Linked DNA regions of Gemmatimonas phototrophica. Each later gene encodes a partner of the first gene's protein in a complex. Links are inferred from orthologs where the notes say so. Each region holds a gene or a part of one and is shown on either strand. Other genes may lie near its edges.

The links. Proteins that work in one complex are often made in the same cells at the same time.
Region 2: the proteins of tsaE (region 1) and tsaD are in contact, whole or in part, in a crystal structure (PDB 6N9A), measured with the Thermotoga maritima proteins. The link is inferred for Gemmatimonas phototrophica from one-to-one orthologs. Residues at the interface, in WP_004082108.1 of Thermotoga maritima: Leu37, Gly38, Lys46, Lys57, Val59, Lys60, Ser61, Thr63, Phe64, Thr65, Leu66, Met67, Val69, Pro71, Tyr82, Arg83, Leu84, Asp86, Asp88, Phe89, Asp93, Ile128, Asp130, Glu131, Arg134; in WP_004082750.1 of Thermotoga maritima: Cys10, Asp11, Arg49, His50, Leu82, Gly84, Gly135, Gly136, Glu154, Thr155, Leu156, Asp157, Asp158, Ser159, Glu162, Asp165, Lys166, Arg169, Leu170, Tyr175, Lys213, Thr214, Leu217, Tyr218, Gln221, Arg222, Asn324.

Annotation. Positions count from the first base shown.
Region 1 is NZ_CP011454.1:2,407,782-2,413,566, forward strand. The notes cover bases 2,600-5,580. They hold tsaE (tRNA (adenosine(37)-N6)-threonylcarbamoyltransferase complex ATPase subunit type 1 TsaE), read right to left. Parts: upstream 4,335-5,580; coding sequence 3,864-4,334; downstream 2,600-3,863. Other genes in these bases: GEMMAAP_RS10245 (HD-GYP domain-containing protein), read right to left, coding at 2,600-3,724; uvrB (excinuclease ABC subunit UvrB), read right to left, coding at 4,339-5,580. Outside these bases: GEMMAAP_RS10225 (LysM peptidoglycan-binding domain-containing protein), read right to left, coding at 1-144; GEMMAAP_RS10230 (single-stranded DNA-binding protein), read right to left, coding at 354-863; rimI (ribosomal protein S18-alanine N-acetyltransferase), read right to left, coding at 972-1,481; tRNA (adenosine(37)-N6)-threonylcarbamoyltransferase complex dimerization subunit type 1 TsaB, read right to left, coding at 1,493-2,200; more of GEMMAAP_RS10245, read right to left, coding at 2,246-2,599; more of uvrB, read right to left, coding at 5,581-5,785. UniProt on the Escherichia coli protein: Required for the formation of a threonylcarbamoyl group on adenosine at position 37 (t(6)A37) in tRNAs that read codons beginning with adenine.
Region 2 is NZ_CP011454.1:951,894-954,964, reverse strand. The notes cover bases 1-2,867. They hold tsaD (tRNA (adenosine(37)-N6)-threonylcarbamoyltransferase complex transferase subunit TsaD), read left to right. Parts: upstream 1-833; coding sequence 834-1,901; downstream 1,902-2,867. Other genes in these bases: lgt (prolipoprotein diacylglyceryl transferase), read left to right, coding at 1,904-2,716; GEMMAAP_RS03965 (TlpA disulfide reductase family protein), read left to right, coding at 260-817; rpe (ribulose-phosphate 3-epimerase), read left to right, coding at 1-263.

The DNA of each region.
Region 1 (5,785 bases):
GTCCTGCGCATGGAGCAGCGTGGGACGCCACACCAGCAACAGGGCGAGGGTAGCAAGAACGGCAACAACCAGGCGGCCCAGCATGGCGGTCGCCTGACCGTGCGGATTGGCGGTGGAGGCGTGCGCCCGGTTGGCAGCGCGCATCGGCAAACCTCGACAAAGGGATGGTCTTGTGCGTCCGGTATTTCAGGACGCGGGTACCCGCACAACACCGCATGCAAGTCCCCATATCGCAGACGCCTTCGGCGTCACGGGGTAACGAGCCAATCCCACCGCCGCTGGCCTGGATCATTTCATTGGTGGCACTTCCATAACGCCGGATCCCCGGGCGTTATGGGACCTGCTTCTGCAGATCAGAACGGCAAATCGTCGTCTTCGTCGGCGAGCGCACCGGGGAAGTCATTGAAATCATCGCCGCCTGCCGCTGGAGCGGCCGCCTTGCGGGGCGCCGACGGTGCCGGAGCCCGACGAGGCGCAGAGTCCATGTCGTCGCCCATGCCGCCGGAACGCCCACCGCCCCCGCCCAGGAGCATCAACTCCTTAACCTTGATTTCGGTGGTGTAGCGCGTCTGCCCCTCTTTGTCCTGCCACTGACGATATTCGATCTCCCCTTCCACGTAGATCTTTTCGCCCTTCTTGACGTACTTCTCCACCACGTCGGCCAGGCCGCTGCCGCGCGCACTGTTCCACACCACGCAGCGGTGCCACTCGGTCTTTTCCTGCTTGTTGCCCGTCTGGTCCGTCCACTGCCGGCCCGTGGCCAGCGAGAACGTCGCCACGCGGCCACCGGTTCCTACGGTGCGGATTTCGGGATCACTCCCGACGTTGCCAATCAGAATGGCCTTGTTCAAGCTGCGGCTCACGATGCCTCCTCGAAAATCGAATGAACTGCTGATGTGGTATCGAACGACCGGATAATACAGGAACCGGTCTGACAATGCGTGACCGGAAACTCGCCCATTGTCCCGTAATTACGCAGAGCTTTCCGTCGCTCCGGGAAGCGTGCGGCGGAGCACCAAGGCATCCTCGGTCGGATGCTGATAATAGCCACGGCGGCGGCCAACCATTGAGAATCCTCTCGCAGTATACAGGGCGCGGGCGGCCGTATTCGAGATACGCACCTCGAGAAACACCTCGACCACCCCTCCCGCATCAGCCCACGTGAGAGCGTCATCCAGCAAGCGACCGCCCATTCCCTGCCCACGCGCCGCGGGGGCCGTACAGATATTGGCAATTTCTCCCTGATCGGCAGCCCGAAGGAGAATGCAGTAGCCCAACAGCTCCCCGTGAGGATCGGCAATAACCCTCAGGCGCGCGTAGTCGCGCTGCAACAGGTCGGTAAAGGCGGACGGAGGCCACGCGTCGCTGAAGGAAGCCGCCTCGATGGCAGCCACCGCTTCCACATCAGCCGACGCCATGTTCCGAAGCGTCAGGCCGTCCGTGGCCAGCCCCGGTGACGCCCCGTCTCGCCCCAATGGCACGGACGCGGTCGTTACGACGACACGACTGGCGAGTCTGGCAACGGCTTCCCGTGCGACTCCTCCCACTTCACCTGCGCCTCAGCCAGCCGCCCATATATGGGCTCCCATCCCTCGAGTGACACGGCTTCGTCGCGCCAGCGGCCCTGCGCTCCGGCCAGATCCCCAACGGACGGTTCCACGATACAGGGCTCGTCCCCAAAGGGAGAGGCACACACCGCCACCCGCCCAGCCGCCGTACCGGCCGCTTCCAGTTGTGATGCCGGGATGCGCGCCAAAGGACCTGACGGGGATACCGAGCCTTCCGCGGACCGCTCGACGGGGAGCACATAGCGCTCGCCACGCAGCGCGTCGGCGTGCACCAGATAGCGCCCAGGCGCCAACGAGGGCGATGCGGTGGCTGCTGCCACGAGGAGCGATGGCACCGCGTACAAGGCACAGCCCGTTCCATGGGCCAGCCCCTTGGCCAATGACGCCGCAATGCGCAGCGACGTGAAGCTACCTGGGCCTTCCCCACACACGACCCCCTGAAGTACTCGAGGGCTCAGCCCGTTGGACGCCAGCAGATGCTGCATGGCCGGGAACAGGCGGTCCTCACGGCCAACGCCCATGGGCACCACTTCTACACCGGCAAGCCCGCCATCAAGCCAGAGTGCAACCGACCCGACGGCGGTCGATGCCTCAATGGCGAGCAGTGGCGCGGTAAAGGAGAGAGAAGGCACACAGGGATTCTACCTCCCCATCCTCCCGCGACGAACCCCCCGGCGTCAAGCGACCCGGTGGGATCGTGAGTCTATCGACTGAACGGGGATCACTTCCTGGAGCTGCTCGAATCCATCCTCGGTCACCGTCGCCAAGGAGGCAAAAATCCCGGTCTCCGCCAGACCTACCGCCGCCTCGAACACCTGGGGATCAAACGCGGTCCCGCGATCGCGAGCCATGATATCGACGACCGTGGCAACGGGCAGGCCATCACGATACGGGCGATTGGCCGTCAGGGCCTCATAGACGTCGGCCACTGCAAGGACGCGGGCCGTGAACGACAGCTGTTCTCCGCCCACGCGCCACGGATATCCGCGACCATCCAATCGCTCGTGGTGGCGTGCCGCATCAGGGGCGAAATGGCGGAATGCCGACACGTGGTCAAGAATCTCCAGCGTCCACGCGGGGTGTTTGCGAATCTCTGCGAACTCGTCGTCGGTCAGCTTGTCTGGCTTGTCGAGGATGCGGTTGGACACCCCGAGCTTGCCAATGTCGTGCAACAGTCCCGCACGCAACATATCGCGCGAGCCTGCACCATCCACGCCAAGCGCACCAGCAATTCCGACCGCGTAGCGTGCCACGTTTGTGGAATGCCGCGCCGTGAACGGTGTCTTGGCGTCGATCACGGCCGCAAACGCAAACGCGATGCGGTCCAGTCGCTCGTCGGTAGCCACCAGGGGCGCACTACCCGGCTCCAGCGCCACGACCGATTCCCCCAGTCGTTCACTGTCGGCCAGCTGCGACCACCACGCCGCGTCGCGACGGAATGCCAGCAGATGATCCACCATCGTTGGATCAAACCACGTCCCGCGACGCTTCCGCGCCATCTCCATGGCGGCCTTCGTTCCCTGTTCGCTCCAGAATGCTTCCACGGTTTGCGCCAGCAGAATGATGCGGGACATGAGCGGGATCTCTTCTCCGGCGATGCCGAAAGGATGCCCCAACCCACACCAGTGTTCATCCACATACAGAATGGCTTCCGAGGTCGCCGCCGGGAACCCGAGCACCTGCGCGATCTGCGCGCCACGCTCACACCGCGTCTGAATGATGTCCCGGGTCAGCGTTGGTGTTTGCGCGACCATGAGGAAGTGGCGAATGCGATGCACCGGGTTGAGCCCTACCCCGCAGCTCCTCGCCGTTCGCATGGCCAGCGTCCAGCGATCGTGCCAGTCCACCAGACGCATGTTTCGCTTGAGCTCCTGATCGGGACTGCCAAACAAGGCCGACATGCGCGCGGCATTGCTGGAACAGCCGGAGTCCTTCAGGAGTGCCGCATAGTACAACGCCTCCAGCTCGGCGCGCCCTAATCCCGCGGCCTCCCCAAGGCGCATCGCCAGCAACGTGCTGCGCAGCGTGTGCCCCGGTCGCTGCCCTTCAGTGAGGTCCAGGGCGTACGTCAACGCAGCAATGACGTCGGCCAATCGCACCGTGCCGACGCGGCCGGCACCAATCGCCGCAGAAGGTTTCGGAGTCAGTCGTGGCACGATCACCGGTCATCTAAGGCCCGTCCCGCGTGGCGCGGGTCTCTCAAGTAACGAGTATCGGACGCTCAGGTTACCAAACCAACGGGACGAACAGGCGGCCCCAGACTACCCACCTGTGGTCCGGCTCGCGCGATGACGATTAGCGCCGGGTGGGTGACACCACGCGCAGCACGCGCCGCATGGGGTCGGTGGCGTCATGTGACAACGTGATGGTGATGACGTCGTGCGGCAGGGTGTGAAGCGCTCGCTCCGGCCACTCCACCAACAGCACGGCCGCGGATGCCATCAGCTCGTCCCAGCCAAGCGCATCCAGTTCGGCGTCGCTCTTGAGACGATACAGGTCAACGTGAACGACCGGCCCTCTCGGCGCCTCATATTGCTGCACCAGCGAGAAGGTTGGGCTGGTGACGGCCGCCAGATTCGGGACGCCAATACCAGCGCACAACGCCTTCGCCAACGTCGTTTTGCCGACCCCGAGATCTCCCTCGAGTGCGATGATCGCGGGGCGCGGCAACGCCGCCCCAACCGCCTTCCCCCACGCTTCAAGTGAATCACGATCGGGAGAGCGCGGCGCCCCACGGGCCAGCAGATGTTCGAGGGCGTGACTCAACGGCTCAGCGCCCACGCTTTCCTCCCGCCCGACGCATGGGCGCACTGCCTGGCGGTCGCTTGGGCGCCGCCGTATTGCCACGCGCTTGCGCCGGCTTCTCCCCCAGCGCGGTGCGCACCTCAAACAGCTGATCGCGCAATCGTGCCGCCGCCTCAAAGTCCAATGCCGTCGCGGCCTCCCGCATGGCCACTTCCAACTCCCCAACCAACTGCTCCAGTTCGGGGCGGGAACGCGCGGTGCTCTCGCTCTTCAAGCGCTTGGGCGCCGGCGCCTCCCCTTCACGTTCCACACGAGCATCGGCCACGCGCGTAATGAATCGCACTTCGTCCACGCTCTTGCTGACCCCGGTCGGCACAATGCCGTGCGCCACGTTGTGCTCATGCTGAATGGTACGCCGACGATCGGTTTCATCCATGGCGCGCTGCATGGAGCCGGTAATGCGATCGGCATAGAGAATCGCTCTGCCGTGCAAATTGCGCGCCGCGCGCCCAATGGTCTGGATGAGCGAGCGATCACTGCGCAAAAATCCTTCCTGATCGGCATCAAGGATGGCTACCAGGGAGACCTCCGGCATATCGAGTCCTTCGCGCAACAGATTGATCCCCACCAACACATCGAACTCGCCGAGGCGAAGACCACGGACGATCTCCATGCGCTCAATGGCATCGATGTCCGAATGCATGTAGCGCACCCGAACGCCCATCTGCTGCAGGTAGTCCGTGAGATCCTCCGACATGCGCTTGGTCAGCGTGGTGACCAGCACCCGTTCACCCTTCCGCTCGCGCACGTGAATCTCGTGCAGCAGATCATCCACCTGCCCCTTCACCGGTCGGACCTCGAGCACCGGATCGAGAAGTCCCGTAGGACGGATGACCTGTTCTACCACGACCCCCTCAGACAGCTGCAACTCCAGCTCCCCCGGGGTGGCGGACACATTGATGAGCCGCGGCACGAGTTGCATGAACTCATCGAACACCAGCGGTCGATTGTCCAAGGCACTCGGCAAACGGAACCCGTAGTCAACCAGCGTGAGCTTGCGCGCCCGGTCGCCATTGTACATCGCACGCACCTGCGGCAGCGTGACGTGCGATTCGTCCACCACGACCAGAAAATCATCCGGGAAATAATCCAGCAAACACGCCGGACGTTCGCCCGACTGTCGCCCGCTGATGTGCCGCGAATAATTTTCGATGCCAGCACAGGTCCCGATTTCCGCCAACATCTCCAGATCGAAATTGGTGCGCTGCTCCAGTCGCTGTGCCTCGAGCAACTTCCCAGCCATCCGCAGCTCGGCCAGGCGCTCCGCCAATTCGTCGCGAATGGCCTTTGACGCCCGCTCAATCGTGGGACGATTGGTAATGAAGTGCTTCGCCGGATAGATCGCCATGCGCTCCAGCGTGGCTATTGTATCTCCAGTGACCGGATCGATCTTGGAAATGCGCTCGATTTCG
Region 2 (3,071 bases), 1.5 Mb from region 1 along the record:
TCATCATGAGCGTCAATCCGGGCTACGGCGGCCAGAAGTTCATCGACTACTCGGTGGACAAGATCGAACGCGCGCGCTTCCTGCTTGACCAGGCGCAGAGCCCCGCCGTGCTGGAAGTGGACGGGGGCATTTCGCGCGACACCATTCACCGCTGCTGGAAGGCGGGGGCCGACACGTTCGTGGCCGGCAACGCCGTCTTTGGGGCAGCACATCCGCAGCAGGAAATCGCCGTGCTGCGCAACCTCTGTTCGGAAAGCGTATGACCGCGAAACAGCAGTGGATGGTGGTGCTCGGCATCGTGGCCTTTCTGGTCGGCGGCGCCTTCACCGCATCGCATTTCCTCAAGGACGAACTGACCAACGTCACCACCGGCTCTGATGCGCCGGGCTTTGCGGCGTCCACCGTCGATGCGACGCCGCAGATGAAGTCGCTCAGCAATTATCGCGGCGAAGTCATTCTGCTCAATATCTGGGCCACCTGGTGCGGTCCGTGCCGTGAGGAGATGCCGGCCATCGAGCGCCTGCACCAGGAGCTGGGGGGTAAGGGACTCAAGATTGTGGCGGTCAGCGTGGACAACGCAGGCGAAGAACAGAAGATCCGTGACTTCGTGAAGGAGTTCGGCCTGAACTTCGAAGTGCTGCACGACGCCTCCGGATCCATTCAGGGCATTTATCGCACCACTGGTGTGCCGGAAACGTTCATCATCGACCGCGAAGGGGTGGTGCGGAAGCGGCTCATTGGCCACACCGATCTTACCCTGAACTACGACGGCAACAAGCGTCTGCTCGAGCAGCTGCTCGCGCAGCCCAAGTCGTAACGCCGCACCCGTTCGCGTGCGCATCCTCGGCATCGAAACCTCCTGCGACGAAACGTCGGCCGCCATCGTGCATGGCACCCCCGACGCCATGACGCTGGAGTCGCTGGTCATTCTCTCGCAGGACGTGCATCGCCTCTTTGGTGGGGTGGTGCCGGAGATTGCCAGTCGCCAGCACCTCACCGGCATTGTGCCGGCGGTAGAAACGGCGCTGCGGGATGCGCAGGTGGAAATGCCCAACGTGGACGCCATTGCGGTGACGCACGCGCCAGGGTTGGTGGGAGCGCTGCTGGTTGGCACGAGCTACGCCAAGGCGCTTGGCTTGGCCTATGGCAAGCCGGTGGTGCCCGTGCACCATCTCGAGGGGCATCTGTTTGCCACGCTGCTGGAGCATGGGCACGCGCAGCCCCCGTTCACCGCGTTGCTGGTGAGTGGGGGCCACACCCTGCTGCTGGATGTGCCGGCCTGGGGGCGCTATCAACTCCTGGGACAGACGCGCGATGATGCCGTAGGCGAGGCCTTTGACAAGGTGGCCAAGCTGCTGGGGCTCCCGTATCCCGGCGGCCGTCCGGTGGAACAGCTGGCGGCGACCGCCCCGAGTCCATCGCATGGGCATCCGCACCAGTTTCCGCGCCCCATGTTGCGGCGACGCGCGGTGATCTCCGACGACGACTACTTCGACTGCTCGTTCAGTGGACTCAAGACGGCGGTCCTGCATGCCGTACGTCACGCCGAGCAGGCGGGTGATCTCGAGGGACAGCGGGCCAGCATTGCGCGCGGCTTTCAGGACGCGGTGATCGAGACGCTGGTGGAGAAGGTGTATCGGGCGGCGAAACTCCGACGTCGCACGCGGGTGGTACTGGGCGGTGGCGTGGCCTGCAATGGCGCGCTGCAGACCGCCATGCGGGAACGCTTTGCCGGACGCGGGGGCGAGGTATTTGCGCCATCGCCCCGGTTGGCCACCGACAATGCGGCCATGATTGCTGCGGCGGGGCTGTTTCGCGCCATGAAAGGGGAACACGCCGATCCGGCCATGACCGCCACGGCGTCGTTACCGATCCCCGGGATTTTTTCAGGTAAGTTTTGACGATGCTTTTTCCCATACAGCACCACCCCACGGTCTTTCACCTTGGCCCGCTGGAACTCACCGGCTTCGGGCTGGCCGTGCTGGCCGCGTTTGCCATTGCGCAGATCGTCTGTCAGCGCGAGCTGTGGCGACGAGGCCATGACCGCGAGGCCGATGCCATTCCCGATGTGGTGATGGCGGCGCTCATTGGTACGCTCATTGGCGCCAAGACCTACTACGTGGTGCTCACCGGCGACCCCGGCGCGTTCTTCAGCCGCGGCGGCTTCGTGTTCTGGGGCGGCTTCATTGGGTCGGTGGCGCTCTGCTGGGCCACCATCAAGTACAAGAAGCTCAATTTCCTGCGTATCGCCGATGTGGCAGGTATTGCCATTGCGGCTGGCTACGCGGTAGGACGTACCGGCTGCTGGGCCGTGGGCGACGACTACGGGCGCCCTTTCAACGGGTTCTTCGCCACGCAGTTCCCTGAGGGCGCGCCCCCCAGCACGGTCGCCGTGATGAGCTCGCAGTTCGGCGTCGATTTTCCGGCCGGCACGAACCCGACCGATGTGGTGGCCGTGCATCCCACCCAGCTGTACGAGACCATCATGGGATTCATCATGTTTGCCATCCTGTGGCGGTTCCGGAAGCACACCCACAAGGACGGCTGGCTCTTTGGCGCCTATTGCATCGCCGCCGGTATCGAGCGCTTCATCGTCGAGTTCTTCCGCGCCAAGGACGACGCCCTCACGATTGGGCTGACCACGGCCCAGATCATCGCGCTGACGATTGGCTCGATCGGGGTGGCGCTGATGGTTGGACGTCGGCGTAGCGTGTAACGGCAACCGCGGTTCGGGTTTAGACCTGCCACTGCAGTTCTGGACTGCCACCGCAGTTGTGGACCTCCACTGCAGTTGAGGTGCACCGCAGTTGGGGTCTGTATGGAAGCGCCCGCCGGCTTTGCCGGGCGGGCGCATTCCTTTGGTGGCTTCCTTACGACCACTGCAGTGGCTGGTACATCAACCACCAAGAACGTGCCGCCCAGGCGAAGCCGGGCGGCACGTTCCGCAGAAACCCAAACCGCCGTGCTCCTCAACTGCAGTGGCAGTCCACACCTGCAGTGGCTGTCCAAAGACTGCCGTGGCAGGTCCAAACCCGAACCGCGGTTGCCGTTCCCCGAACCGCAGTTGCAGA